DNA from 4 places in the Labrenzia sp. R5_0 genome. Region 3 is predicted to be linked to each of the others. Evidence: riboswitches for the same ligand, from Rfam matches in the RefSeq annotation. Region 3 holds a riboswitch; each other region holds the start of a gene.
The links. A riboswitch is a leader RNA that binds a small molecule or an ion and turns the genes downstream of it on or off. The one in region 3 is predicted to bind thiamine pyrophosphate.

Region 1 (7,387 bases), on a different contig from region 3:
GAGTCAGGCAAACGGTGAGTGCCCGCCTGTCATCTGGATGCGGGCAGCGTTCAACCAGACCTGCTTTCTCCAGTTTATCGACCCTGGCCGTCATGCCGCCCGAGCTCATCATCGTGGTCCGGTACAATTCCGTCGGTGTCAGCTTGTAGGGTGGTCCGGACCGCACGAGGGTCGCCAGAACATCGAATTCACCCGTCTTCAGTCCGATATCCGCGTAGGCAGGGGCAAGATAGTCGCGCCCCATCACCTGAGATGCTTCGTTCAATCGACCAAGCAGAACCATTGGCGACAACTGCTCCGCGATCTCGGGTATTTCCCTTTGCCATTGCCTGCGCGCGCGCTCCGCACGGTCGATTAGCAGGTCTTCCGGATCTCCGAACAGGTGATCCGATGGCTTCTTGGTGTCGCTTGACCGGGTGGTCATGGTCGGAAACTCCAGATCATTTCCAGTCAGATGACGCACTTTTTTACAAGGGAACAAGAGGTTGCGTAACTAGCTGACATATCGACTGTTTTTGTTGTTCCGATACTCGCTGTTTCGGGTGGTTCTGTCAACTGATGTCAAGAATCTTGAAATTAAGTATCTTGAAATCAAGATAAAATGCGTTATCTGTTCTGGCAACGGTGCAGCATCAAGCCAGCGCCTAATTGTGAGGAAGGACAGTCCCATGGTGGACACGACCAGATTAGGAACATCCGCAAGTGCGGCTTCCCTGCAGCAACAAGCTTCTCTTTCCGGCGAAAGGCGTGAAAGTCCTTTGGATCAGCCGTTGGTGCTGTTGTTGATTGTCGGTGGTTTTCTCGCCGTATCCACGGTGATTGCCAAGGCCGCCCCCATGACCGGGTGGCATCCTTTGGCCCTGTTGCAGTGGTCCATCCTTGGCGGTGCTGCGGGTTTGTTCGTTATTAGCAGGATTGCAGCCGGAGGAAGTATGGCCACCAAAGGGGACACAGGTGTCAGCCGGGGCCAGTTTGCCTTCTACCTGCTGGTCAGCGGTCTCCTGTTCATTGCGCCGAACATGATCGCAGTGGTTGCTGCGCCAAAGGTCGGGGCGGGGTTTGTCTCCCTGAGCTACGCTTTTCCGCTGGTTCTGACTTATGGATTTGCCGTTCTGTTGCGCCTGGAGAAGTTTCAGGTTCTGCGTGGGGTTGGCGTTCTGTTCGGTCTGGCTGGCGGCATCTTGCTGGCGGCGTCCGGACGTCAGCTTTCCGTGGATGCCTCCTGGTGGGCGATGTTTGCTCTGTCGATCCCTGTATTCCTGGCTTCCGGTAACATTTTTCGCACGGTGAAGTGGCCAGCAGGCGCGCGGCCGGTCAATCTTGCTCTCGGCATGATGTTGGTCGGGTTTGCGGCACTCGGACTATTTACTGCCATGGCCGGTATTCCCGTTGTGCCCGGCACCTGGTCACTGGAGGCCACTGGCCTGCTGGCAGCCCAAATAACGATATTCGCTTTTCAGTACGGGCTGTATTTTCGCCTGCAGCACACAGCCGGGCCTGTCTATCTCAGCCAGATAGGCTCCGTCGCCGCGGTGATTGGTCTTGGCCTTGGATATCTCGCCTTTGGTGAAGTGCCAAACATGGCGAAACTGGCGGCCGTCGCAGCTGTCGGGGCAGGGATTGTGCTCGTCAGCAAAGGGCGCGGCGCTGGAGCGAAAAAGTCAGGCTAGTCTTGCCATACCCTAAGAACCGATCCCGCAACTCGCGGGATCGGTTTGTCGTCTTTGGGTTCCAGGTGATTTCTCACCCCCAGAGCCAGGCAGCTCCCCGCACACCAGAGCTGTCGCCGTGCATAGCCTTGCGGATCGGTGTCTCGAAGGTATCGGAGAAGATGTAAGGCGTCATCGCGGGGGGAAGGTCGGCATAAAGCTCGTCGATATTCGACATGCCGCCACCCAGGACGAACACATCCGGATCGAGCAGATTAGCCGACATTGCAAGCGCACGGGCAAGACGGCTGACATAAGCCTCGTAGACAGCAGTTGCCACCACGTCGCCGGAGCGTTTCAGCGCCATGATCTCATGGCCTTTCAGCAGCGTTCCGGTCCTGTCCTTGTAGTCGAGCTGAAAACCCGTTCCCGAACACCAGCGATCGATGGCGCCCTTGTGGCCGATCCAGCTGTCGGGACCCGGATACTCCTCCGGCTTTAGCCAGGGCACGGTGATCGCTCCCCATTCGCCACCGATGCCGTTGGCACCAAGATGGGCTTTCGCGTCGATGGCAATGCCCGAGCCGCTGCCTGTGCCGATGATGATAGCGTGAACGATATGCGCTCCAGCACCTGCGCCATCGGTCGCTTCGGAAACAGCCAGACAGTTTGCGTCATTCTGGATACGAACCGGGCGGCCAAGAACCCTCTGCAGGTCCTGGTCCAGGGGCTTGCCGTTCATCCAGGTGGAATTGGCGTTCTTGACCAGACCTGTCTTGGGGGAAAGCGAACCGGGAATTCCAAGACCGAGCGTTCCCGTCAGTCCGGTTGCCTTTTCGGCCGCCTCGACCAGAAAACGGACTGCTTCCAGACAACCTTCATAGTCGTCCCTGGGTGTGTCGACCCGTTGCCGGAACAGTTCCTCGCCCTCGTTGGAAAGAGCGATGATTTCGATCTTGGTTCCACCCCAGTCAATTCCCAGCCGCATTTTCAGTCCATCCGTCTTGGCAGTTCGAAGGCAGCTGTCTGGCCGTCTTCAAGTTCGCTTGTTTGTTTTCCGTAGGTTTTGAATTTTTTCAAGATTACGGTCATTTCCTCCGCATCCAGTATCACAGGTTCACCCAGGATCAGGGCTGATAGATACTGGTCTGCCAGATCTTCCACGCCTTCCGCGGTCGAAAGCGCCTTCTGCAAGGTTGCTCCACCGGCGATCTGCCCATGATTTGCAAGCAGGCAGGCGTTTCTGTCGCCAAGTGCTGAAATCATTGCCTCGGACAATCCGCGGGTGCCGAAGGTGGCGTAATGGGCGCATTCGATACGGTCGCCACCGGCAAGCGCCACCATATAGTGAAATGCAGGAATACCGCGCCGGTGACAGGACAGGGCGGTCGCGCGAGGACTATGGCAATGCACCACCGCGCCGCAATCCGGCTTCGCCAGATAGAAGTCAAGATGCATCCGCCATTCGGAAGACGGTAGTGTCTCGCCGCGGTAGCAGCCCTCCCAGTCCAGCGCGACAATCTTGTCTTCAGTCAGATTTTCGTAAGGCGTTCCCGACGGCGTCACCAAAAAACCGGATTCGGTGCGTGCACTGACATTTCCTGAGGTGCCTTTGGTCAGTCCGAGACGAGGCAAGGCACGGGCTGTCTCGATGATCGCACGGCGCAGGTCAGGTGTGTCACCTGGAAAGGTGGGCATTCGGGGCCTCTTTGGTTCTGGTTCGGGTGCGAGCGTTACGTTTGGCTGCGCGACCGTGGAAGCGGCGCTTACATGACAGGTATCCGGTTGCCTTTTCAAGGTATTGGTTTGATAAATCCCGTGCCCTTGACCACTCGGTTGAGGATCGCGGTGTTAAGGGACTGAATGGCAGGTTTCGCAGACAAGCTCAGGCATTTGCTTGGATCGGCTGCAATGTCGGCAGACCGGACGGGTAGGGGAGCGCAATCCAGGTCGAGGCCGGGGCACCGTTCCAAGGGCCCGCGCTGGGCCGAGCCGGACATGGAAACTCTGTCTGAAGGAGGCGAGCCCAGGAGGCCCGGCCTGCCAACCCGCGCGTCCAGATCTCGTAAACGTGCTCAGGTGACGCCGTACTACATCTGGGGAACCCTGGCGTTGCTGGCTGCCGGTTTCGCCGTTGGCGGCCTGTTCCTGCACCTTGCCGGGCAAGGGAGTGAGGAAAGCGTTGCAACCGCCCCCTTGATGCCTGATCCGCTTTCTTCCCTGCAGTCTCCGGCCAAGCAGGTGCTGCTGGCTCCGGAACCGGAACTGTCCGCGGAGCTGAAACGCAGCTTCCTGGGTCAGCCGGATCAGCTATGCGACGAATTACGGTCTCTGGGGCTCGGAAATCCTGGCTGGAGCCGGGCACCTTTCAGTGAAGGCCGCTGGCAATGTGCATCCGACCTGGTGCCCTTGACCACACCCAGCGTCGACTACGGTTCGACAACTCTTTTCTTTCTGCTGCGCGGCCCATCGGAAAAAAGCATCGATTATCTGCGGCTGAAGCTGGTGGTGGAAGATCCGCGCCAGATGCAGATCGGCCTTGATGCGGTCTGGCTGGTGATCGACGCCCTGTCGCTTCGGTATGGCTGGACGGTTCCGGAAGTGTTTCGCGAGGCGGTTTCCGGGTTCAGGCAACTGGAGACGACACACCGGGGCGTGCGGCTGTCGGTTTCGCCGGAAGACCCAAATCTGACGGGGGACCCGCTGGCAAGCCAACGGCTCAACATCATTCTGGACTTTGGCGAGCCGGACCTTATCCGGCCCGCCGACAGGTTCGAAAAAGCACCGCCACTGGAAAGCGGCTGGAGTGTCAGGGCCCCGGACGGTCAGGCAAGGGAATGAACTCTTCCGCATCGCCGGGTACCGTATCGAAACGGCCAAGACGCCAATCTTCCTTGGCCTGCTCGATGCGCTCTTTCGATGAAGACACGAAGTTCCACCAGATATAACGCCGGCCGTCCATCGGTTCGCCGCCAAGCACTACGAAACGAGCCGGCACGGGAGACGTGTTTTCGATCACCAGATGATCACCCGGTTTGAACACCAGCAGCTGGGCCGGATCGAAATTCTGGCCGGCGATGGTGATCTGGCCCGAGACCGTATAAAGACCGCGCTCTTCCCACCCGGCATCCAGCGGGATCTTCGCTCCCGGTTCCAGCGTGATATCGGCATAGAACATGTCGGACGCTGTCTTCACCGGTGCCTTGTGGCCATAAAGCTCGCCCGCGATAAGTTTGACTGAAGCGCCCTTGTCGGCAAATTCCGGCTGTTCTTCTGTGCCGTGGTGCTGGAAGGTCGGGTCGGTCTCTTCCAGGTGTTTGGGCAGGGCCACCCAGCTCTGCAGGCCGAACAGGGGACGTTTTTCCTGCAGGCGTTCCGGCCTCTCACGTTCGGAATGCACGATGCCCTTGCCGGCGCTCATCCAGTTCAGAGCACCGGGGGCAATCGCAATCTCCGTTCCAAGGCTGTCACGATGATACATCTCTCCTTCGAAGAGATAGGTAACTGTCGCCAACCCGATGTGAGGATGCGGGCGCACGTCGATACCGCCGCCGACCAAAAGTTCTGCCGGGCCCATCTGGTCGAAGAAGATGAACGGGCCAACCATCCGCCGCCTGGCAGACGGCAAGGCACGTCTTACCGAAAATCCGCCGAGGTCGGATGTCCGCGGTACGATGATCGTTTCAATCGGGTCACAGGTTGCAGCATTTCCCGGTACGGGATCAGGGCAATTCAACCAGCTCATCTGCCTCTCCATCAAAGAACATTCTGTCTTGCAAACTAGATAGGGCCTGCGAAGCCGAAGTGTCCATTGAACAGTCTGTTTCGGGTTTTCATACCCTGCACAATCTGTATAACGACCGGCCCTTCCTTGCTTTTGTTTGGTGCGACATGAAACGCGTGATGATCGTTGGCGGCCCGGGCTCGGGTAAAAGCACGCTTGCCGTTGCCCTTGGGCGGAAAACCGGACTGCCGGTCTATCATATGGACAAGATCCACTACCGCTCCGGTTGGAACGAGCGGACGCGGGAAGAGAAAGACCGGCTGACGCATGAGGTCCATCTGAAGGATGTGTGGATCTTCGAGGGTGGTCATTCAAGCACCTATGCGGAACGTATCGAACGTGCCGACACTTTCATCTGGCTCGATGTCCCGGTAACGCGCCGCATATTTCGAGTGCTGAAACGGTCGGTGAAATACAATGGGCAAAGCCGTCCGGATCTGGCCGAGGGCTGCCCGGAGCAGTTCAACTGGCAAACTGTTGAATTCCTGAGGTTCATCTGGCGAACGAGACACTCCGCCAGAGCCAAACTGGAGCACATCTACCGCGAACCTCCGGACCATCTGAAAGTCTATCGGTTCAACACCCTTGCCGAAATCGACGACTTTCTGGCGCGCCCCTGGCAACAAGGATGAAGGCTCATCCTGTCTCTTGACAGGTGCGCCTGACGGGCGGCACAACAGGGGCTCACCCGGGGTGCCTCCAGAAGAGGCTGAGATACTGCTGGCGCACTTGCGCAGTGCAGGGACCCGACGAACCTGATCCAGGTCATGCTGGCGAAGGGAAGGTGTTCTCGGCCAACTGCGTTCGCCACGGCAATGCTCCAACCCGGCCACCTTTCCAAGCCGAATGTCCGAAATGCGGGACCTTTTCCGGTCCTTGCGGAGATCCGTTGAATGCAAGCGGAATACCAGACATTCCGTGATGTCGAACGACTGATGTCCACCCTGGCAGGAGAGGCGGAATGAAGGTCGGTATCAAAGGGGCGGGTGTCGCCGGTCTGACACTGGCACATGAGCTTGTCTCGCGCGGTGTGCGGGTGGAGCTGCTGGAAAAACACAAGGATCTCACTGCCAGTGCCTCCTGGCTCGCAGGCGGCATGTTGGCGCCATGGTGTGAGCGGGAAAGTGCCGAGGAAGATGTACTGCGGCTCGGGCAAGCCGCCATTGGCTGGTGGAGCAAAGTCCTGCCGGGACAGGTTTCGCACAATGGCACGCTGGTTGTTGCCGCGCCGCGCGATACCGGCGAGTTAAGTCGCTTTGCTTCTCGAACCAGCGGCTTTGCCTGGCTCGACGCTGACGCGCTGGGCGCACTCGAGCCGGACCTCGCAGGCCGATTTGCAAAGGGGCTCCATTTTGCCGGGGAAGCCTATCTCGATCCGCGGCGGGCCCTCACGGCATTGCGGGCAAAGGTGTCTGAAAGCGGTGCCGAGGTGAGGTTAGAGGCGCAGCACTTCACCGCGGCGACCGATCTTGTCGCCGATTGTACCGGCATGGCCTCGCCGGATCCGCACTTGCGTCCCGTACGCGGTGAAATGCTGATCCTCCACGCGCCGGAGGTCTCGCTTTCGCGGCCGGTGCGTTTTCTGCACCCGCGCATCCCGGTCTATGTCGTGCCTCGTGACAACGGCGTCTTCATGGTCGGGGCAACCATGATCGAAAGCGGTGACCAGGGAGCGGTCAGTGTTCGGTCCACCATGGAACTCCTAAATGCCGCCTACAGCCTGCATCCGGGATTTGCGGAGGCAAAGATCATCGAAACCGGGGTGGGCCTCCGCCCGGCATATCCCAACAATCTTCCTCGTCTCACGTTTACCGGCAACACGTTGTCAATGAACGGATTCTACCGGCACGGCTTCCTGCTTGCTCCGCATTTTGCCATGGAGGCGGCAGGCAGGATCGTGCAACACCTTCAGGAGAAGTCCCTTGAAGCTAACCATTAACGGCGAACCTCAGGA
Region 2 (7,387 bases), on a different contig from region 3:
ACATCGTTAGAAAGCCAAGCTGAGGTGGGCAATCAATGACTACAACGTCGTAATAGCTTTCAACGCTTGTCAGCACCTCCCCTATTCGGGCGAAAAACATGGACGCTGAACGTCCTTCAGACATTGCTTTGGGCGTTTCATGCTCGAATTCCATCAATTCAAGATTGCCTGGAACAATATGGAGGTTTGGCGTATATGTGGATCGAATGATTTCGCTTAAGGCTCGAGGGTCTTCATAACGGATAGCACCGTAAAGCGTTTCTCCCTCGTCGACATCTAGTTCGGGTTGATGTCCGAACATCGCTGACAATGATGCTTGTGGATCAAGGTCAATTGTTAAAACGCGGTATCCACGCAACGCCAAGAACTGAGCCAAATGAGCAGATGTGGTGGTTTTTCCGGAACCACCTTTGAAGTTCATTACAGTGATAACCTGAAGCTTTTCATCTCCCCGACGGATCGGCACATATTTTGGCGTGCCATTTTTCTCGTCCAAGACCTGACGTATATGATCCATGTCCTCGACAGAATATGTGCGCCTACCGTTCTCGTTTGGTTCGGGGCCATGCCCATCAGCGGCGACCTGACGTAAATAGCCTTCCTTAATGCCAATCAATTTAGCTGCTTCTGCAGGCGAAAATCTTCGGATAGTCTTTTGAGAAGCAGGTGGAAAGATTTTTCGTTGATGTATCTGCAATTGATGAGCGAGCTCATTCGCGTCCGCCGAAAGTGTCGTTGGCAGGTGTTCAGCAGCACCTTCAACCAGAAGATTGGTGTCCATCTCGAAAAATCCTCGAACTGCGCATTTTTGAAAACTACGCCTCAAACTGCGCTGTTACAATATGCTCCGATTCGTTACCAATTTACAAACGCTTAACCAAGTGCATTTTTCAGCCTAGTTTCGACAAGAACTTCGCATTGTTGTCCGCGGACAACTTTTTGGAGTCACCCGGCACATTTCCTTCAACCTTTTGCCGCCAAAGTGACAGCACTTCCTCGTCGAGCCAAGCATCTCTGTATTGACAAACGCACGTGGATGATGGCCGATGGCAACGTTACCAGGGGTGCCCCGGCAAGGGGCTGAGATACTGCTGGGCCGTTGATTGATGGCAGCGCAGTGACCCGTTGAACCTGATCCAGTTCATACTGGCGTAGGGACGGTGCAAGCGCTGCAGTACGACGTTGCCCAGAATCCGGAGCGTCATGGCGTCTTTCCATCATTCCGGCTTCGAACTGGGTCTCCAACTTGAAAGATTGGAGCCTCAGAATGAACATTGCCACCAAGACTATTACGCCCGAAATCACCAAGGGGCCGCTGCCTGCCTCTACAAAGGTTTACAAGCCGGGCGAAATTCATCCCGATATCCGCGTACCAGTGCGCGAGATCGCAGTCCATCCGGCCGCCGGCGAACCGCCCGTCACGGTCTATGATGCCTCCGGTCCCTATACCGACCCGACCCAGGCGATCGATATTGAAATGGGACTGCCGCGCCTTCGCGCCGAGTGGATCGCCGCCCGCGGTGACACGGAGGAATATGAGGGCCGCATGGTCAAGCCGGAAGACAACGGCTTTGCCACCGGCGAGCGCCTGACACTGCAATTCCCTAACCTGCAGAAACCGCGCCGCGCCAAAGACGGCAAGACCGTCACCCAGATCGCCTATGCCCGCGCCGGCATCATCACGCCAGAGATGGAATTCATCGCCATCCGGGAAAACCTTGGTCGCAAGGCTGCAAACGAAAAGCTTCCCCGTGATGGAGAGAGCTTCGGCGCGGCGATCCCGGATTTTGTTACACCGGACTTCGTCCGCGAGGAAGTCGCCCGCGGGCGCGCGATCATCCCAGCCAATATCAACCATCCGGAAGCGGAGCCGATGATCATTGGCCGGAACTTCCTGGTGAAGATCAACGCCAATATCGGCAACTCTGCCGTCACCTCGTCGATGGCGGAGGAAGTCGAGAAAATGGTCTGGGCGACTCGCTGGGGCGCCGACACCGTCATGGACCTATCGACCGGGCGCAACATCCACAACATTCGTGAATGGATCATCCGGAATTCGCCGGTTCCGATCGGCTCGGTGCCGCTCTACCAGGCGCTGGAAAAGGTTGGCGGCATTGCCGAGGACCTTACCTGGGAAGTCTTCCGCGACACGCTGATCGAGCAGGCCGAACAGGGCGTCGACTATTTCACCATCCATGCCGGTGTCCGGCTCTCCTACATTCCGCTCACCGTCAACCGCGTTACCGGCATCGTATCGCGCGGCGGTTCGATTATGGCCAAGTGGTGCCTGCATCATCACAAGGAGAGCTTCCTTTACGAGCATTTCGAGGAGATCTGCGACATTTGCCGTGCCTACGACGTTTCCTTTTCACTTGGTGACGGCTTGCGTCCGGGCTCGATTGCCGACGCCAACGACGCAGCGCAGTTCGCCGAACTGGAAACGCTCGGAGAGCTGACGAAGATCGCCTGGGCGAAAGACTGCCAGGTCATGATCGAAGGCCCTGGTCATGTGCCGATGCACAAGATCAAGGAGAACATGGACAAGCAGCTTGCGGTCTGCGGCGAGGCGCCGTTCTACACGCTCGGACCGCTGACGACCGACATCGCGCCGGGTTACGACCATATCACCTCGGGCATCGGTGCCGCGATGATTGGCTGGTTCGGCACGGCGATGCTCTGCTACGTCACGCCGAAGGAACACCTCGGCCTTCCCGACCGCAATGATGTGAAGACCGGTGTCATAACCTACAAGATCGCCGCCCATGCCGCCGACCTCGCCAAGGGTCATCCGGCAGCGAAGGTCCGCGACGACGCCCTGTCGCGCGCCCGTTTCGAGTTCCGCTGGGAGGACCAGTTCAACCTCGCGCTCGATCCGGAAACGGCCCGTTCGATGCATGACGAGACCTTGCCGAAGGAAGCCCACAAGGTCGCGCACTTCTGCTCCATGTGCGGTCCGAAATTCTGCTCCATGCGGATTTCCCACGATATCCGCGACGCTGCTCGTCAAGAGGGCATGGAGGCGATGGCAGTCAGATATCGTGCTGGCGGCGATCTCTACATGCCAAAGGATCTGTAGTTCATTCGCAGAGGGGAGGGGAGATTCGAGGGGAGGGGTTTAGGGCTCCCTTCGCCCGATGGCCTACCGCTCGATGCGGTAGGCGAGCGGAATGGGCTCCAAAATCGGTATTTTGATAAAAGGCCTTTGCTCAGCTATTCCGGGAGCGGTCCTGCGGCACCGTTTCACGGTTTTGTCACGCTTGGCCGCCGTTTTTCACGTTTGCACACTACCGGCCGATGTCGCGAGGACATCCGATTGCCTGTTTGACATCCATCATTTGGAAAATTCAGAGAATTGACTTATATTCTTGTCCGGAGTGGGATGGCAGGTTTCCCCGCCGCCCCCTTCCCTAAAGTATGAATTGGACCCGGATTTCGATTTGCAAGGTCGTCCGGGTCTTTTTCACTTTAAGGGTAACGCTGATAGGCCAATGCCACATCGTCGTTACCTCCGGTTTGAGAGCAAGGCTGTTGCCTCAGCCGGGCTAGCCAATCCGGCCCGGTCGCGCCGCTTGCTCTGCGCTGCTGCTTTTGCTGCTCAAAACTGAATCAGGTTTCCTCTTTGTAGAGCGCTAAAACTCTCGGGTTCGTTAACTGGTCGTGCGTTGTCTCAAATGTGGCACCGTCCCATTCAATCCACGCTTCCCAACCGGTCGGCGTCGCTCTGCCGTACCATACTCGAACGCTAATCCGATTGTTCGGCAATTCTTCGACTATGGAAACTGTGTGCGTGCCGCCGAGGCCGGAATCAATGTCATAGACTTTGACTTTTCGTATCGGTCCCATGGTTCCCCTCACAGCAACGCAAGTTGTTCGGCTGGGCGAAGTGGGACGACCGGGACCGGCAGGGCGCTTAGGCGCTCCTGCACCTGACCTTGCCGGGCGCGATCCTGGGCAAACTCGTAGCAGGCAATTTCGCAAATGATCGAGGTATCCTTCCAATCGTCCCTGTACATCGAGGTATCGACGCCCGCGCCTTCATACATGTGGAACCCTGACAACTTCTGATATTCAGCCGCAGGACCGGTTTCAACCCTCTGAAAGCATTGCGCGCCGGAATATCGGAAGGCGGCGGACGCTTGCGGGACGATGAATGCGCCCCGATTGGCCAGTTCGGCCGCGATGTCGATCACGTGAAACTCAAACTGGCGGCCACGATAGCGCGGTCCATTGCCGGCGCGCTTCACGGCACCGAACGGCGGATTGGACACGGCCACGTCAAAACGCTCTCCACCAAGCTCCCTTTGCCAGTCCCTCCAGTCAAAGACATCGGCGCAGATCCAACGAGCCTCCGGCAGCAGCTTTCTGCCCACCTCGACATATCGGGGATTCAGCTCAACGCATGTCAGGTCCGGGCAATTGTCGGCCCATTTCGCGCGGTGGTGCAGGAAGTAGGACAGGATTCCGATCCCGGCGCAAAGATCGATGACGCGGCTGCCAGCGCCCCCGGCATCGATGGAGAAGTCTGCAGCCAGCCCCCAGGGCGTAAAGAACGCCCCGGATGCTCCGTTGATGTGGTTCGCGCCTTCGTGCCAGTTCTGAAACACGAAGTCTTTTTCGTCTTCGCTCAAGCGATCCTTGGTCAGGACCGCCTCGGCCTCCGCGTGGGCCTTGCGCTGCGATTTGGTGAGTTTCGCCATGGCTTAAAACTCCCCATCTACAACGATGATGGGTTCGCTCTTGTCCATGCGAATATTCAAACCTGTCAGGCCGATTCCGATCAGGTCCGGGCCTTCGAAGTTGGTCAATTCAGGATCCATCACAGGCCGGTAAACCGTGATCAGCTCCGCGATCTCCTCGACGGTCATGCGAGGCTCGGCAATGTCTCCGTGCTCATCCCTGCCCACGATGACAAGGTTTCCGGCAAACGGATTTGGAAAGTCCTTGAGGCGAACGATTGTATGAAGACCGTCTGTCAGGCCGTTGTCGTCCACGAAGACATCGTGATTGTCATCGAGGCGGGCGACATCGAAAAAGCTGCACTTGATGCGCTGTTTGACTTCCGCAATGTAGTTTGCCCGGCTTAGGGAGATATTGGCCATTGCCCCGAAAAAGGCATCGTAAAAATAGGCCGTGACGAACTCGGATTTGTTGGTCATAGAGCGATCCCTCAACCTGCGAGGCCGACACAGCAAGCGACCAGCCCGAAGCTGAACAGGCTCACGCTGACAAGCGCGCAGAATTCTTTGATAAACATCTATTTCTCTCCTTCTTCCCGTGGAACGCGGGTTCTGTCCCCGAAAGGGCAGGAGCCCGGCTCCTGCTCCTGAGACCTCGGCGGCGAGAGTGTGGGGGAGGGGGACAAGGGGAAAAAACGGAGGGGACTCCCCACCTATTTCAAGTGCTAATTTCACTTGTTTCGATCCTTGATTTCCCGGCTTCTCCCGCTGCCTTTCTGCGAGGGTTCGCAGCGCTGCGCTGCAACCCTTGCCTCGCGGCGAGCAGCGGGTGTGCAAGCGGAGAGGTCCTTCGCGGGGACCCTGCTGCACGAAGCGTGGAACGCGCGTAGGAAGCTGGGCGGAAGGCACCTTGAAGCGCGCCGAGGGCGGAGCCCTAAGCGTTTTCGAAGGAAGATGTGGAGCGTGCTTTGCACGCGATTCCATTGTTGGCGGCGCGTTGCGCCGCATCGCCGGCCGGGCTCTTCGCTATTTGGGGCTTCGCGCTCGTCCGGCAATCACCTATGCAGCCAGGACCTGTGGCTTTCTATCCTTGTCGAACAGCTCTCCGCTTTCCAGCATGGCGCAGGCGACGCCTATCAGACGACTACCGACCGAACGTAGAGCGCGAGCATGAGAATGCCCTCGTTTGCGCATGTCACTGTACCGGTTCCGGGAATGGAAATCGTGCAGCACAGCTATTCGTGCCCAATGGAATACAGCCGTTCGAAGCCTATGCGGGCAGGACTGGCGCATCGCGACAATATATTGTTTCCCGCTACGCCGGGTCACCGGCGCTACACCCGACAGGGCTCGAAGAACGTTGGCATCCCGTCGGCGAACAGCTTCAGGCGCTTCTGAAAGCAATGCCGCCAGGACGATTGGCCCGATGCCAGGCAGAGATCTCAATATCTCCGGATCACAACGCGTATCCGGGTCTGTTGGCTCGGTCGAGGGTAACTCGGCAACCGCGGCACACAGACGTTCAAGGTGCTTCATGCCGATCTTCATTTGCTGCATTACCAGCCGAAGACGGGCAAGGATGACTTCGCAATGGGCGACGCAGGCCTCCGTAACCCCAGGTGCGACGGAGATTGGTGTCGAACGAAGGTGAGCAAGCAGGGTATCCGCCGTCCATTTTCTGACCCGGCACCTTTTTAACAGTCGTGCGATCGTGGCCTGCCGAACGTTCCGCGCTTTCGCTGGCGTCGGCACAAGTTCCCACAAGTCCAAGACCCAACCTCGCGCCCAATCTTCCGACAACTCAATTACTTGCGGGTAGTAGCGCCAGAGTTGATGACGAAACCGGTTGGCCAGCCGGTTCCGCTCAGCCGAAAGATCCTCAACCATCCGAGACCATTCCCGAAGTTCAATGACCGTTGGATGAACAGGCCTCAGGAAGCGGTAAAACCGCGCGTCAGTTCGCAAAGAGTCAGCCAAAACGTAGGCATCCAAACGATCATCCTTGGCTCCTGCCACGGTGAAGCGGTCACGGAGCCGGTCGAGCTGTTTCGGATTGATGGCATGCACCAGGAAGCCAGCGTCCATAAGATGTTCAACGACCGGCCCATGGGGCACTTCTATACCGACGGCGACATTCTCCGGTTCCTGACCTGTGACCGATCTTATCCAGGAGGCAAGTTCCGCAAGCCCGTCACCACCGTGCGAGAATGCACGATGACCTAACTTCTCCCCGTCTACATCGAGGGCATAGGCATAGTGGGTCGCCGAAGCCCAATCCACGCCCACATACGCTGCAATCGTATTTTCCATGAATTCTCCTTCGTAGCTCGAACGGGCGGCCGCGAACCTCGCCGGACCTGTTCTGGCGCTCGAAGGCGCAACTCCCCACGGGGCGTCGATCGCGGCCAATCCAACGGGGCACTTGTCCCCTCTAGGCGCTCGCGGCGCAGTATCACCAGGTTACTCCCGAAGGACTGGCCCGCAGGTCGATCTATACCACCCCGCGAGGAGCGTTTTGATTGGAACAGGGATCGCCCACCGGGACGGCCAGGTGTGGATCCGCGGGCCCGGCCGGCACGCGGATCTGCGCCTGGTCCTGCACGAGGGAGCGACGCCGGCGTGCCGGCTGCGTGAGTGAGGAAGGATGGGGAGACCGATTTTTGCCCTTGGTGGGGGAGGGGGAGCGGCGTTTCCCCTCTCCCGGCAGGGGT
Region 3 (7,387 bases):
TCGCGCCAATCCGGCGACCTTGCGCGAGCTGTTCGGTTTTGTCCGTCAAAACTATTTCCGGCTCTACTTCCACTATCTCTATTTTAACCTGGCCCGCGGCATTTACCTTCAGTCGGACAACATCTTCTCCTATTTCATCCTCATTCCGACGATTGTGGTGGGCAAGATCACCTTTGGTATCGTGCAGCAAATCCTGACGGCCTTCAGCCAGGTGTCCTCGTCCTTCCAGTTCCTGGTGAATTCCTGGACGACGATCATCGAGCTCCTGTCCATCTACAAACGTCTGAAAGGCTTTGAGGTCTCCATTGCCGAGCGGGAGCTCGCGGTTGCCGGCGGCACCACTCCTGAACCGGGGGCGCAAGCTTAAGGTCAGGTCTGCGCAAGACGTTCAAGCCAGTTTTCTGTCCCGGCGGTTCCGCGGTCCGACGCACCGCCCGTGGCTTCATGAAGAGCGCCGGGCCTGGAAGTTGTCATGGCGTTCTTGAGCCAGAAGTCCCGTTTCTCCGGACCTCCGGCGCCTACCGGGATGACCCGGCAGGCACCTCTTATCGGAATATCGCTGAAAGTGGCCTCCACCATGGTGTTCTTCGTCATGGCAACGGCCCTCAAGATCGCCGCCGAGACGGTGCCGATCGGTGAGCTTGTGTTCGCACGGAATTTCTTCGGGCTGTTTCCGGTGCTGATCATGGTGGCGATGCGCCGGGAGTTGGGGCTCGCCTTTCGAACGGCCAACCCGCTGGGACATCTTACCCGGGCGTCCGTCGGCCTGACGGCGATGGTTTGCGGCTTCACCGCGTTGTCTCTGCTGCCCTTGCCGGATGCGACGGCGATCGGCTTTGCATCGCCGCTCTTCGTGGTGGTGCTGGCGTTTCTGCTCCTTGGCGAAAAGGTGCGGGTCTATCGCTGGAGCGCAGTCGGTGTCGGCTTTGTCGGCATTCTGGTTGTGCTGTCACCGCATCTGGGTGACGCGGAGTTGGACAGCAACTCGATGATCGGGGCCCTGATCGGCTTGACAGGAGCTGGCTTTGCCGCGCTCGCCATGATCACCGTGCGCAAGTTGTGCGAGACGGAGCGCACGTCCACGATCGTTACCTGGTTTGCGGGCATGTCGTCCGTCCTGTCGCTGCTCACGCTGCCGCTGGGCTTTCTGCTGCCGGGTCAGGCCTGGATCATTCCGAACCTGCCCACGGCAGGTCTGCTTCTGCTGATCGGCCTTGCGGGCGGTGTCGGCCAGATCCTGCTGACGCAGAGCTACCGGTTCGCGGATGCCTCCACCATTGCCCCGTTCGACTATGTCAACATGCTGTGGGCGATCATTGTCGGTTGGGTGGTGTTCAGCGAAACGCCTTTGCCCGCTGTGGTGCTGGGGGCGCTGATCGTGATTGCCGCCGGTATTTTCGTCATCTACCGCGAGCACAAGCTCGGGCTGGACCGGACAAAGGCACGCCGGGCGTCATCACCCTCGCGTTCGTAGGGGGGGAGGGAGAGACAAGAGGGCAGGTCCCGCTGTCTTCCCCGTCATTCCGGACAAGCACAGCAATGCTGTGCGCAGATCCGGAATCCAGCACTTATTTCGCGCCTTAGGCGCGGCATTACACAAAGAGAGAAGAGTTCGCTTTGCTCACGCTGATGCGCTGGATCCCGGATCGGTGCTCGGCTTTGCCTCACTTGTCCGGAATGACGGTGAATGCGGGTGGTTTCCGAAATCGGCCTTACTGGGACTTGTATTCGAACCGCTCGACAGCGCTCTTGGTGCCGTCTTTGAAGATCAGCTGCACGCTGATCGACTGGGCCGAACCCAGGGGCAGCTCCAGATAGGGCTTGTCCTTCAGAACGACATTCTGGTTGTCCGGGTCACAGGCTTCCAGTTGCCATTCCTGCTCAATCGGGTCGTCGTTCAGTCCGTAGAAGACATAGTCGATGCCGCACTTCCAGGATTCCAGGTGGGTGAAATAGATCAGCTCCTGGCCCTGCCAGTCGCGGAATGACACCCAGTTGGCCTTGGTCAGGTCCAGGATCTGCTTGATCTGCTCCGGTGGCATGCCTTGCGCGGACGCGGTCGAGCCGATCGGAGCAAGAGCGAGGGGCAGGCAAAGGGCGGCGATTTTAATGAGTTTCATGGAAATTTCCGGGTCTGAGTTCAGAAGGCCTTGAAGGTAATGATGGTTTTGGTGTCCTGAATGCCGTCGATCGGGTGGACCTTCTCGTTCACGAAGTGGCCAATGTCCGAGCCGTCGTCGACATAGAATTTCACCAGAAGATCGTAGTCGCCGGAGGTGGAGTAGACTTCGGACGCAATTTCCGCATCGGCGATCGCATTGGCGACCTGGTAAGTCTTGCCCAACTGGCATTTGATCATCACGAAAAACGGTACCATGGGGCGCTCCGGGCAGTTGGTGTTTGAAGGGGGTGAACGTGTCACCTGAACCATCAGCCGGGCTGTTCGGTCAGCCAAACATGCCGGGCAACAGATTCACGAAAGCAGACTAGGACATCGCCTATCTCCTCCCGCCAGTCAATTGCCGAGTAGCCGCTCTGCACAAGCCGGGTCTTGCAATCGCACGGCCGGCTTGTTAGCAGTGCAATCATCTCATGGGGGTGCCCGGCCATCCTGGACCGGGCTGAGAGGCGGCCTGCCAACTCCTTGAACCTGATCCGGCTGATACCGGCGGAGGGATTTGAGATCATGATGCACACACCACTCCCTTCAACACGTCCTTTCCGGAATACCGGCAACGGGCTTTCTGTCGCAGGAGAGCCGTCATGAGCCTTTCCGTCGCTGCTTCCACGCAGGCCCTGAGCGCCGAACAGGTCTTCACCCTTCTGGAAAGGGTGCGGCAGAAAACGCCGCGCGTTCACGCCGTCACAAACGCGGTCGCCCAGAGTTTCACCGCCAATGTGCTGCTTGCGCTCGGCGCCGTTCCTTCCATGACCATCGCGCGGGAGGAAGTTGCGGCCTTTGCCGGCGGGGCTGATGCGCTGCTGGTGAACCTCGGCACCCTTGACGAGGAACGTCGTGCGGCCATTCCGCTAGCGATCGAAGCTGCCAGGACTGCCGGACGTCCGGTTTGTGTCGATCCGGTTTTCGTCAACCGGTCTCCCGTGCGCTGCGCCTATGCGCGCGACCTGCTGGGCCTCAAGCCGGATCTGGTGCGGCTCAATCCGGAAGAACTCACCGCTCTCTTGCCGGAGCGGGCGGATGCCGATGCATTGATCGAGGCCGGTACGGTTTTTGCGGTTACCGGCCCGGAAGACAGGGTCGAGAGCCGCGGCGAGGATTTCCTGCTGCGCAACGGCGATCCACTGATGTCACGCGTGACGGCCACCGGCTGTGCCGGCGGTGCTGTTCTGGCAGCGTTCCTGAGCATCGAAAAGGACAGGGCGCTTGCAGCTGCTTGCGGACTGTCCGTCTTCAACATTGCCGGCGAAATCGCGGCCAGCCGGTCAGGCGGGCCAGGCAGTCTGGTGCCGGAGTTGCTCGACGCACTCTATTGCCTGACTGACCGCGACATTGAAGCCCGTCTCAAGACCGGCTGACGCAGCCTTTTCGGCATCTACTCCCAGGAGGTTCCTATGACCGCAATTGCGGTAACCATTGCAGGATCGGATTCCGGCGGCGGAGCCGGCATTCAGGCTGATCTCAAGACCTTTTCCGCAAACGGCGTCTTTGGTGCCAGTGTTATTGCAGCCCTGACGGCGCAGAACACGCTTGGCGTCAGCGCCATCCATGATGTGCCGCCGGAGTTCGTGCGGGCCCAGATGACGGCCGTCTTTTCCGACCTTGCCGTCAAGGCGACAAAGATCGGCATGCTGTCGCGTGTCGATACGATTGAGGTGGTAGCTGAAGGGCTTCGTGCACATGAGACTGGCCCGGTTGTGCTTGACCCGGTGATGGTGGCTGCCTCCGGTGACCCGTTGCTTGCCGACAGTGCGGTCGACACGCTGATTGCCTTGCTGCTGCCGCTGGCCGATATTGTTACCCCGAACCTGCATGAAGCTGCCCGCATGTTGCAGGGCGACGTCGCCGCAGACGAAACGCAAATGCAGGCGCAGGCAGAAGGTCTGCTCGGTCTTGGAGCCAATGCGGTTCTGCTCAAGGGCGGGCACGGGTCTGGCGCGAATAGCGCTGATCTGCTTCTGGATCGCAACGGCAATGCGGTCTGGCTCAGGTCAGAGCGGATCAAGACCGACAACACGCATGGCACCGGTTGCACCCTGTCATCCGCGATTGCCTCGGGTCTCGCCAAGGGGCAGGGCATGGAAGCGGCCGTCAGGTCCGCAAAGTCCTATATTCAGGCCGCCATCGCTGCTGCCGACACGCTTCACATCGGCAGTGGTCATGGGCCAGTCCATCATTTCCACGCGTTCTGGAGCAAGTGAGATGACCGATCAGCCAAAAACCGAAACCGGACGGATCAGCCGTCGCGGACTTCTGGGGGCTTCCGCCGCCGCCGGTGCAAGCGCGTTGGCCGCCCCGGCGGTGGCGCAGGAGCAGGCGACGCTGGAATGGAAGATGGTCACATCCTGGCCAAAGAACCTGCCGGGGCCCGGGGTCACGGCGCAGCACATTGCGGACAGGATCGAGCTGATGTCCGGCGGTCGCCTGCGCGTTCGGCTTTATGCTGCAGGGGAACTGGTGCCGGCTCTGGGCGTGTTCGAGGCCGTCTCGGCGGGGACGGCGCAGATGGCGCACACGGCCTCGTTTTTCTGGCAGGGCAAGATCCCGGCTTCGGTCTATTTCACCGCCATCCCCTTCGGTTTGCTGCCGCATGAGCATATCACCTGGATTGAGCAGGGGGGCGGCCAGGCGCTTTGGGACGAGCTTTATGCCCCGTTCGGACTAAGGCCCGTAATGGCCGGCAACACCGGCGTCCAGATGGGTGGCTGGTTCAAGCGCGAAATCAACACTCTTGACGATCTCAAGGGGCTGAAGATCCGCATGCCGGGCCTTGGCGGCGAAGTGATGCATCGGCTTGGGGCGACGCCTGTCAGCCTGCCGCCTGCAGAGTTGTTCCAGGCGTTGGACAGCGGCGTGCTGGACGCTACCGAATTCCTGGGTCCCTGGTCGGACAGGGCAATGGGTTTCCAGAAAGCAGCCAAGTCCTACTACACGCCGGGGTTCCATGAACCCAACGGCACCGGTGAAGCGCTGTTTAACAAGGTGGCGCTGGAAGGTCTGCCGGAAGACCTTGGCGCAATCGTTCTGGAGGCCTGCAAGGCAGAAAACGGCCGCTCGCTTGCAGAAAGCGATTGGGAGAATGCAGGCGCACTGAAGCTCCTGCAGGAAGAGGACGGCGTTACCGTCCGTCCTTATCCGGACGACGTTCTGGATGCTTTGCGGGAGACTTCGGCAGTCGTGCTGTCCGAGTTCGCGAGCAAGGATGCGCTTAGCCAGAGGATCTACGACAGTCATATGGCTGCGCGGGCACGCCTTGCCCCCTGGAGTGACGTTGCCATGCGTCGCTTCCTCGAAGCTCGCGACAGCTAGGCTTGCCGCTTGAGGTCGCAAACAAGGAATGGAGTGCGGTCCTGGACCATCTCTTTCTGCGAGCCGGTGCAACCCACCGGTTCGCAGCTTGCAACCTGCCTTGCCGGAGAAGCTGTAATTGGCCGGACAGTGGCGCTGCGCCTGCTGACAAACTTCCTGACAAAAATTCAATTTCGAAAGGAAAGGCTACCGCGCAACGGTGTGCCGACGCGATTTCCGTTAGGAAAGGTGATTGGCGTTTTTACCAAGGAATATCAAGGAACTTGTCCTACAAAAGATCCACATTCCGTCACGAAACCTGTGGCAAAGCCGCAACGATTCACCGTTAAATTACGTTATCGGAAACTGACATTTCGGGTGCCTGTTTTTTAGGCAAATGTCTGAAAGTGTGTCGGTGCGATGACGAAGAGACTCTGAACCTGTCGTTTTTGAAGTGTTTTGAATGTCTACGCAGCAATACCTACCAGAAAAGCCGCGCATTTCGCATTGCAGCATGAAAAAACGACCGCATAACTGACGTAAATATTCAGTTGAAACGGACGGCATTCTCCTAAAACCCTGTCTCAGGTTGTCATCAAGCATCCGGTGGCTAGGGGATGGGAGGAAACTCAATGCCGTGGGTAAACAAGAAATCAGTTCTACTTGCTTCTACAGCTGTAGCTCTATCAATGGTTGCAGGTTCTGCGTTCGCAGGTGGGTTCGCACTTAGAGAGCAGAGTGCCTATTATCAAGGAATGTCTTTCGCGGGGAACGGAACGACGGGTGAGTCCATCTCCTCGATGTTCTGGAACCCGGCAACGCTGATTGGTGCGGGCAAAGGGCTTACGATTGAATCGCACAGTTCTTTCATCATGCCTGAGTCCGATATCGACGGAACCTTTACGCCCGGAGCACTGACAACCGTCAATGGTGCGACCAGCAGCACAGCGGGCAGCGGCGACATTGCATCGGATGCCTGGGTACCGTCCACCTACACAGCTTACCGCTTCAATGATCAAGTGGTGTTCGGCCTTGCCGTCAATGCGCCGTTCGGGCTTAGCACCAAACCGGAGCAGAACTGGGCAGGCCAGTATTATTCCCGGTCATCCGAAGTGTTCTCGGTCAACGTTAATCCGGCCATCGCCTATCAGATCAACGACATGTTCGCTGTCGGTGTCGGGGTCCAGGCGCAATATCTGCAAGTCCGGCTGAAATCGGCCTATCCGTTCTCCACCTCTGCGGCGACGACCGAGTTCAAGGGGGAAGGCTACGGCATTGGCGTCACCGCGGGCCTGACTGTGCGGCCTTGGGAGGGGACCGAGATCGGTCTTGGCTACCGGTCCGCGGTCGCCAACAATCTCGACGGGTCCTACATCAACCCGGGCGGGCGCTTTTTTGCCGGCATGACCCCGGTTTCCTTCGCGGGCAATCGTGCAGGCATCGAGGCGACAGTCGTCACGCCGGAAACCGTTACTCTGTCGGCAAGTCACCGCATCAACGATACCTTCAAGATCGCCGGTACGGTTGAATGGACCAATTGGTCCCGCCTGAAGACAGTTCATCCGAGCAGTGATGGCGGCACGGCAACCACCAATCCGACGGGTTTGCCAAACCTGGAATTCAACTACGACGACGGTTGGTTCTTCTCGGTGGGGGGCGAGTACAACTGGAACCAGCAGGTTACCCTGCGTGCAGGTGTCGGCTACGAGCTTTCGCCGATCGACGAGGCCATTCGTTCCACGCGTTTGCCGGACAACGACCGGCTGTGGTTGTCGGCCGGTATGACATGGTCTCCGTCGGACAATCTCGCTTTCGACATCGGCTACTCACACCTGATACCAGCCGACACCAAGATCGATATCTCGGGTAACCACCAGGACTACAATTCCAATATCGGTACATACACAGGCAAGGTCGACA
Region 4 (7,387 bases), on a different contig from region 3:
GCTCGGTGTCTTTACCGTCGGTGCCGGGCTGGCCTGTCTCTTCATTTCGGGGTCTTCGACCCGGCTGGAGCTTTTTGCAGGCGTCTTCCTGTTTGGCGGATTTGCCCTGCCGCTCTATTCTCTTTGTGCGGCCCATGCCAACGACAACGCCGAGCCTGGACAATTCATCGATGTGGTGGCAGGGCTCACGCTTGCCTATGGCGTGGGCGCCATGGCGGGGCCGTTCATTGCCTCACTGGTGATGGAGCAATTCGGCCCCTCGGCCTTCTTCCTCTATACCGCCACACTGCACCTGTCGCTCGTTGTGTTCATCTTCGCGCGGATCGTCAGCCGGGACGCTGTTCCCGCAAGCAAGCGGCATCGCTTTGTCTGGCTGCTGCGCACGTCGCCGATGATTTTCAGGCTTGCGCGCAACGACAAGCCGGATGCAGGTGAGCCGCCGGCTAAATAATCTGCCGTCGCGACATTGCCGCAAATGCAGTCTAATCCGGGAAAAGTCCGTTCAGGTGCACGTCATGACTGGTCAATTGTCACAGGGGTGACCGGGCCGATCAGGAGAGCTGGCAAAAAAACCTGCTTTTGGCTCTCAATCTCCCTGCGGAGACTCGCATGAGCAGGGAAACCTGTCTATAGTCCGCGCCGTTTGCCCCGGTCCGGTTGCCGGGGCTTGTCGTGTTGGCGCCCCGGACAAGTTTCGGATGGTGCGGAAGCTGCTTCAGGAGAGCAAAGTCTAGATGGCGAATGTGGTTGTTGTCGGTTCGCAATGGGGTGACGAAGGCAAAGGCAAGATTGTCGACTGGTTGTCGGAACAAGCCGATGTCATCGTAAGGTTCCAGGGCGGGCACAATGCCGGTCATACCCTTGTCATCGACGGTGTCAGCTACAAGCTGTCTCTCCTGCCGTCCGGGGTTGCACGCGAAGGCAAGCTGTCCGTCATCGGCAACGGCGTCGTGCTGGATCCGCATGCGCTGGCAGAGGAAGTCGAACGCCTCAGCAAGCAGGGCGTCGTGGTGACGCCGGAAAGCCTGCGTGTTGCCGAGAACGCAACGCTGATCCTGTCTCTGCACCGCGAGCTTGATGCGTTGCGCGAGAATTCCAACACCGGAACGCGCATCGGCACCACCAAGCGCGGTATCGGACCGGCGTATGAAGACAAGGTTGGCCGCCGCGCTATCCGTTTGATGGACCTGAAGAATCTTGCCACTCTGCCAGCCAAGATCGACCGCTTGCTGACGCACCACAATGCGCTGCGCCGGGGTCTTGGCCAGGATGAGGTTTCCGCACAGGCGATCTACGACGAACTCGCCAGCGTTGCGGACAAGGTCCTGCCCTACATGGACAAGGTCTGGTACCTGCTGGACGATCTGCGCCGTCAGGGCAAGCGTATCCTTTTCGAAGGTGCACAGGGCGCGTTGCTCGACATCGACCACGGCACCTATCCCTTCGTGACGTCGTCCAACACGGTCGCCGGCCAGGCTGCGGCAGGCAGTGGCCTTGGCCCGAATTCGATCAACTATGTGCTCGGTATTACCAAGGCCTATACGACACGCGTCGGTGAGGGCCCGTTCCCGACCGAACTGAAGGACGAGATCGGCGAGTTCCTCGGAACGCGCGGCCATGAGTTCGGTACGGTTACCGGCCGCCGCCGCCGCTGCGGCTGGTTCGACGCTGTGCTGGTGCGCCAGACCGTCTGCACCTCGGGCATCACCGGCATCGCGCTGACAAAGCTGGATGTTCTGGACGGTCTTGATGAAATCAAGATCTGCATCGGCTACGAACTGGACGGCGAGCGCATCGATTATCTGCCGGCTTCGCAGGGTGCCCAGGAGCGCGTGAAGCCGATTTACGAAAGCCTGCCGGGCTGGAAGGAATCGACCGAAGGTGCTCGCACCTGGGCCGATCTGCCGGCGCAGGCGATCAAATATGTGCGTCACGTCGAAGAACTGATCGGTGCTCCGGTCGCTCTTCTGTCGACAAGTCCGGAACGGGACGACACAATTCTTGTGCAGAATCCCTTCCAGGATTGAGATCTGTGACGTTAGAAGCACATTATTAAGGACTGCGGTTGCGTGCTGCGAATCACCGCACGCAACCACCTTTCGTTTTCGGCGTTCCATGTGTGTGCCGAACAAACAATCTGTGTTAGGAAAAGGGTACTGCGAGGTTCTCTGTCGCGGCGAAGTTATTGAAGAAATAGCACCGGTTTTCGAAAAACTTGCTATAAGCCTGAGAATGAAACGAAATCTCGGGCCCGCAGAACAGATCCTTGCAGTCGGCCGGTAGGCAGGAAGATGGCTGATTACTATTCAATTCTGAAGAAAACGATCGCGTCTTTACCTGAAAACAATGGTGCTGCACGCAGAAGCGTTTACAGCCGTGCGCGCAATGCCATCGTCAATCAGCTGAAAGCCTATGAGCCGCCGCTGGCGCCGTCCGAGATCACGGCCGAGCAGCTGCGTCTGGAAGAAGCCATTCGCAAGGTGGAAGCCGAAGCCGCCCGCGAAAGCCTCGGTCTCAGCCCCACTGTTCCGAAGGTCGAAACGCCGACCCCGGCGCCGCAGGTTTCCGCGCCGCCCGTGACACCGCCTCCGGCTGAGCCGGTGGCAGAGGCTGCGCCGGAAGCGCCTGCGCCTGCACCACAGGAACCTGAAACAACTGCAGCACCGGTGGTGGATACCCCGGCTCCGTCGCCCTTGAAGGAAACCCTGACACAGGCCGAAGCGCTTGGCACCGCGGCCAGCCAGGCTGTTCACCACGCCAAGGAAGCTGCCGACCCGGGCGCTGCGCCTGTGCGCCAGGAGCCCTCTTTCGGCGGACCTGTGCAGCCGGAACAGACAGATGATGGCCTGTTCGAGCCTGCAGATACCGCCGGTGCGGCCGATCCCGCCGATCAGGCTTATCCGGGCGACGAGACAGCCAAGCCGAAGGACAAGTCGGCCTCCAAGAAAAGCCGCTCCAAGCGCGCCAAGCCGAGTGCTTCGGATGCGCTGCGCGGTGATTCATCCGGCAGCCGCACCGTTCCGATCGTCATTGCTGCGGGTGTCCTGTTGCTGGTGCTCCTGGGCGCCGGCGCTTATTTCCTGATGCCTGCGGGCGATGAGACTGCCGATAGCGGCAACGTGCCGGTTGCGTCTTCTTCGCAAACGCCTGTCGATACGCAGCCGGACACCACGCCGGAGCCTTCGACCGCTGCCCCCGCCGGAGAAGGTGAAGAGCCTTCGAAAAACACCGACCGCCTGTTGAACGAAGGCGAGACGGATGTGGTTGCCCCGGATGCACGTACGGTAACCACGACGACGATTACCGGACAGTCTGATTCGCCCGCGCCGGCCGATACACCGCAGGTCGATACACCAGCTTCCGCTGCGCCCGAACCTTCCCAGCCGTCCATTGTGACGAGCGGAGAAAACGATCAGTCTTCTGCGACCACCGAAAGCCCGATTGCGGTGCCGGAAGACAATCTCTCGGCCATTTCGCCTGACGAAACTTCACCGGCTCCGTCCGCCACGGCGACGGATTCCTCGGTGCAGCGCTCTATCCTTTACGAAGAAGGGGAAGAGTCCGGCGGTGCCGGAACGGCTGCGCAAGGCGCTGTCGTTTGGGGTGTCGATGAAGAAACGAATCTGGACGGCAAGGCTCTCGCGGTTCTGAGCGCCTCCATTGAAATCCCCGAGCGGGATGTGAAGGTCGACATTCGCATCAAGCCGAATGACGATACTTCCTTGCCCGCCAGCCATCTGGTCGAGATCAAGTACGAGTTCCCGGAAAACTTCGCTCCGGGTGACGTCGTCAACGTGCCAGGCCTGGTCATGAAGCCTACGGAAGAAGCTCGTGGCGATGCGCTGATCGGCGCTTCCGTGAAAGTGTCTCCGGGCTTTTTCTGGATTGCCCTTTCCAGCTTGCCGAACGAGCAGCAACGCAATCTCGCCTTGCTGCGTGAACGCGGCTGGATCGACATTCCGATGCTTTACGAAAACGGCAAGCGCGGCATCCTGACCCTGGAAAAGGGAACCGCCGGTGCAGATGCCGTTGAAAAGGCGATCACGTCCTGGCAAGCCGGCTAAGCGCCAGCCTGCCTCCTTTCAAAATCTGAAGAAGCCGCCTCACGGCGGCTTGCCTTTTTCCGTCACACAAGGCATGGTCCGCCTTGGTCCGAGGGGTGTTCCGGTTACCGGAGCTGAGATGGCGTAATGCCGAACCCTTAGAACCTGATCCGGGTCATGCCGGCGAAGGGACGGAATCCTTAGCCTATTCCCGGATCTCCATTGTCATTTTCGGCTTGTCCGAAGACGGGAGATCCTATGCGTACTTGTCTGCGACCACTGCGGTCGCCGCACATCCGAATGCCGGTATCGGCTTTCATGCGTTCCTGTTGGCCAACGGCGGCGGGGGGTGCGGGATGATGGCGTTTGCGAAAGCTGTTGCCAGGACCTTACTCGGCCTCCTGCTGACTGTCGTTATCTGGGCGGCAATCGTCCATGTGTTCGACACCCAGCATTATATCCTGCCGGGTCCGGACCGCGTCTTTACGGCCTTTGTCAAACACGCAGGCTTCCTTCTGCATCATGCCGGCATCACCGCCTATGAGACGGTGCTCGGGTTTGTGCTGGGAGCAGCCGCCGGGGCATTGCTTTCCGTTCTTTTGTGGCTGTTTCCGATTGCTGCAAGGTTCGCCATGCCGCCCATTCTGGTGACGCAGGCCCTGCCTGTTTTCGCAATCGCGCCGATCCTGGTGCTCTGGCTCGGTTTCGGGCTGGCCTCCAAGATCGTCGTCATCATCCTGGTCATCTTCTTCACGGTCACATCGACGTTTTTCGATGGCCTGCAGCGGCTTGACCCGGGTTTGTGCGATCTCGCCCGGCTTTATCGTCTGTCTCGCCTGAAGGAACTCTGGTTCTTTCGCCTGCCGTCAGGCTTGCCGGCGTTTGCCTCCGGCCTGCGGGTGGCCGCGGTGTTCGCTCCCATGGGGGCGATCATCGGCGAATGGGCCGGGGCAAAAGGAGGCCTTGCCTTCATCATGCTTCAAAGCAGCAACCGGATGCAGGCGGACATGATGTTCGCCGCCCTGATCCTGCTCGCGGCGATGGTGCTGATCATGCGCTTTGCCGTGAACCATCTCACCCGACTTCTTGTTCCCTGGCAGCCGCTCACCTAGCTGCCGCTCTACGGAGGACCTCATGAAAAAACAAATCCTGTCACTCGCATTGGCCGCCGGGCTGCTGGCATCGGGGCCGGTACAGGCCAGTGAGAAACTGACCTTGCTGCTCGACTGGTTCATCAATCCGGATCACGCGCCGCTGGTAACCGCGCAGACCAAGGGTTTCTTCGAGGCAGAAGGCCTCGAGGTTGAGATCATCGAACCGGCGGACCCGGCGATGCCGCCGAAACTGGTTGCTGCCGGGCAGGGCGATATCGCGGTGTCCTATCAGCCGACGCTTCATGCGCAAATCGAGGAAGAGCTGCCGCTGAAATGGATCGGTACGCTGGTGGAAACGCCCCTCAATTCTCTCATCGTGCTCAAGGACGGCCCGATACAGGAACTGAAGGACCTCAAGGGCAAGAGTGTCGGCTTTTCCGTGTCCGGCTTCGAGGACGCGATGCTGGGCCAGATGCTGCGATCGGCCGGTTTGACCATGGATGATGTCGAGCTGGTGAACGTCAATTTCGCGTTGTCAGGCTCTCTGCTTGCCGGTCAGGTGGATGCGGTGATCGGCGCATATCGCAATTTCGAGCTCACCCAGCTCGAAATCGAAGGCAAACCCGGCAAGGCCTTCTTCCCGGAAGAAAACGGTGTGCCGATCTTTGATGAGCTGATCTATGTCGTCAACAAGGACAAGACGGACGATCCCCGCTTCGCCAAGTTCCTGGCAGCCGTGGAAGCGGCCACCATCTATCTGAGCAATCACCCGGAAGAGGCCTGGAATGCCTTCATAGAAGCGTATCCGAACCTCAATGACGAGCTGAACAGGCGGGCATGGTTCGATACGTTGCCGCGGTTCGCCAAGCGTCCGGCTGCACTTGATGAAGGCCGCTACCAGCGCTTTGCGGAATTCATGGCCGAAGCCGGTCTGATCAGCAAGGTCGTGCCGGTGGAGAGCTACACAGCCGAAATCCGCTGAGGGGTTGAAGGAACGTTGCCAAGGACAAGACGGCGCTGGAGCCAGTCTCCAGCGCTTCTGACCACCGGCAAAGAAGCTCCCTCTCTCCGTCGTCACCCCGGCCAAGCGTAGCGCGAGCCGGGGCCGGGGAGGCGGAAGTCTCTGTGATTGTCTGTGGTTTTCAGACGAAGATCCGGGCTCTCCGATCCCGGATCTTCGCTGCGCTGCGTCCGGGATGACACCGGGAAGGACTTTCAAGCAAAAAGAAAAGCGCTGGAGCCTGGGCTCCAGCGCTTTTTCTGTTTTTTCCAGGTTCGGCTATCTCAGGCGGCGGGCTGGTCCATTGTCCGGGCGCTGTTGCGCACGGCTTTCTGAACCTTTTCGAAAGCGCGAACCTCGATCTGGCGGACGCGCTCGCGGCTAACACCGAATTCGCCCGAAAGATCTTCCAGCGTCATCGGGTCTTCGGCCAGGCGACGTGCTTCAAAGATGCGCCGTTCACGCTCGTTGAGCACGTCCATCGCGTCGTTCAGCATCTTGCGACGCATGTCCAGCTCTTCCTGATTGGCAAGCAGGGTTTCCTGACTGTCGCTTTCATCGACAAGCCAGTCCTGCCATTCACCGGCATCAGCTTCCGCGCGCACGGGCGCATTCAGGCTGGCATCGCCGCCCAGACGGCGGTTCATGGACACCACTTCCTCCTCGGACACCCCGAGTTTGGTGGCAATCTCAGAGACCTGATGCGGCTTCAGATCGCCTTCGTCCAACGCCTGGATCTTGCCCTTGAGGCGACGCAGGTTGAAGAACAGGCGTTTCTGGTTGGCCGTGGTCCCCATTTTCACGAGGGACCATGAGCGCAGGATGTATTCCTGGATAGCCGCCTTGATCCACCACATGGCATAGGTCGCGAGCCGGAACCCCTTGTCCGGTTCAAAGCGCTTGACCGCTTGCATCAGGCCGACGTTGCCTTCGGAAACGACTTCTCCGATCGGCAGGCCATACCCGCGGTAACCCATGGCAATCTTGGCGACGAGGCGTAGATGGGAATTGACTAGGCGTTCTGCAGCTTCAGGGTCTTCATGCTCTTTGTAGCGCTTGGCGAGCATGTACTCTTCCTGCGGCTGAAGCATTGGAAACTTGCGGATCTCGTCCAGATACCGGCTGAGACCGCCTTCCCCTGCTGTAAGCGTCGGAACGTTCTGGGCCATATCATGCACCCCCTTTCGTCAAGTTTGCGACCCCTTCCTCCCGCTGCCCCGCAGTGATACGCAAGCAAGCCATTTTTGAGG

Region 1: it holds a riboswitch for thiamine pyrophosphate, as region 3 does, so the genes downstream of both, thiO (glycine oxidase ThiO) here and J7447_RS11140 (hydroxyethylthiazole kinase) in region 3, are expected to answer to the same signal.
Region 2: it holds a riboswitch for thiamine pyrophosphate, as region 3 does, so the genes downstream of both, thiC (phosphomethylpyrimidine synthase ThiC) here and J7447_RS11140 (hydroxyethylthiazole kinase) in region 3, are expected to answer to the same signal.
Region 4: it holds a riboswitch for thiamine pyrophosphate, as region 3 does, so the genes downstream of both, J7447_RS26465 (ABC transporter permease) here and J7447_RS11140 (hydroxyethylthiazole kinase) in region 3, are expected to answer to the same signal.

What each region holds. Positions count from the first base shown of each region.
Region 1 is NZ_JAGHRK010000001.1:1,384,307-1,391,693, forward strand. Features, by position in the region: gene J7447_RS06365 (MarR family winged helix-turn-helix transcriptional regulator) at 1-424, opposite strand, end outside; gene J7447_RS06370 (DMT family transporter) at 669-1,670, shown strand; gene J7447_RS06375 (ROK family protein) at 1,744-2,637, opposite strand; gene J7447_RS06380 (class II aldolase/adducin family protein) at 2,640-3,347, opposite strand; gene J7447_RS06385 (DUF6030 family protein) at 3,648-4,490, shown strand; gene J7447_RS06390 (pirin family protein) at 4,459-5,394, opposite strand; gene J7447_RS06395 (DNA topology modulation protein FlaR) at 5,541-6,065, shown strand; TPP riboswitch at 6,113-6,233, shown strand; gene thiO (glycine oxidase ThiO) at 6,395-7,372, shown strand; gene thiS (sulfur carrier protein ThiS) at 7,356-7,387, shown strand, end outside.
Region 2 is NZ_JAGHRK010000012.1:21,941-29,327, reverse strand. Features, by position in the region: gene repA (plasmid partitioning protein RepA) at 1-781, opposite strand, end outside; TPP riboswitch at 1,051-1,176, shown strand; gene thiC (phosphomethylpyrimidine synthase ThiC) at 1,268-3,076, shown strand; gene J7447_RS30380 (methyltransferase) at 3,852-4,697, opposite strand; gene J7447_RS30375 (hypothetical protein) at 4,701-5,156, opposite strand; gene J7447_RS30370 (IS110 family transposase) at 5,736-6,986, opposite strand.
Region 3 is NZ_JAGHRK010000002.1:494,676-502,062, reverse strand. Features, by position in the region: gene sbmA (peptide antibiotic transporter SbmA) at 1-367, shown strand, start outside; gene J7447_RS11155 (DMT family transporter) at 473-1,474, shown strand; gene J7447_RS11150 (hypothetical protein) at 1,713-2,120, opposite strand; gene J7447_RS11145 (Lrp/AsnC ligand binding domain-containing protein) at 2,141-2,377, opposite strand; TPP riboswitch at 2,585-2,695, shown strand; gene J7447_RS11140 (hydroxyethylthiazole kinase) at 2,764-3,537, shown strand; gene thiD (bifunctional hydroxymethylpyrimidine kinase/phosphomethylpyrimidine kinase) at 3,574-4,380, shown strand; gene J7447_RS11130 (TRAP transporter substrate-binding protein) at 4,382-5,488, shown strand; gene J7447_RS11125 (hypothetical protein) at 5,522-5,860, shown strand; gene J7447_RS11120 (OmpP1/FadL family transporter) at 6,085-7,387, shown strand, end outside.
Region 4 is NZ_JAGHRK010000006.1:254,239-261,625, forward strand. Features, by position in the region: gene J7447_RS26450 (MFS transporter) at 1-451, shown strand, start outside; gene J7447_RS26455 (adenylosuccinate synthase) at 735-2,027, shown strand; gene J7447_RS26460 (hypothetical protein) at 2,292-4,064, shown strand; TPP riboswitch at 4,146-4,252, shown strand; gene J7447_RS26465 (ABC transporter permease) at 4,310-5,155, shown strand; gene J7447_RS26470 (ABC transporter substrate-binding protein) at 5,178-6,119, shown strand; gene rpoH (RNA polymerase sigma factor RpoH) at 6,422-7,306, opposite strand.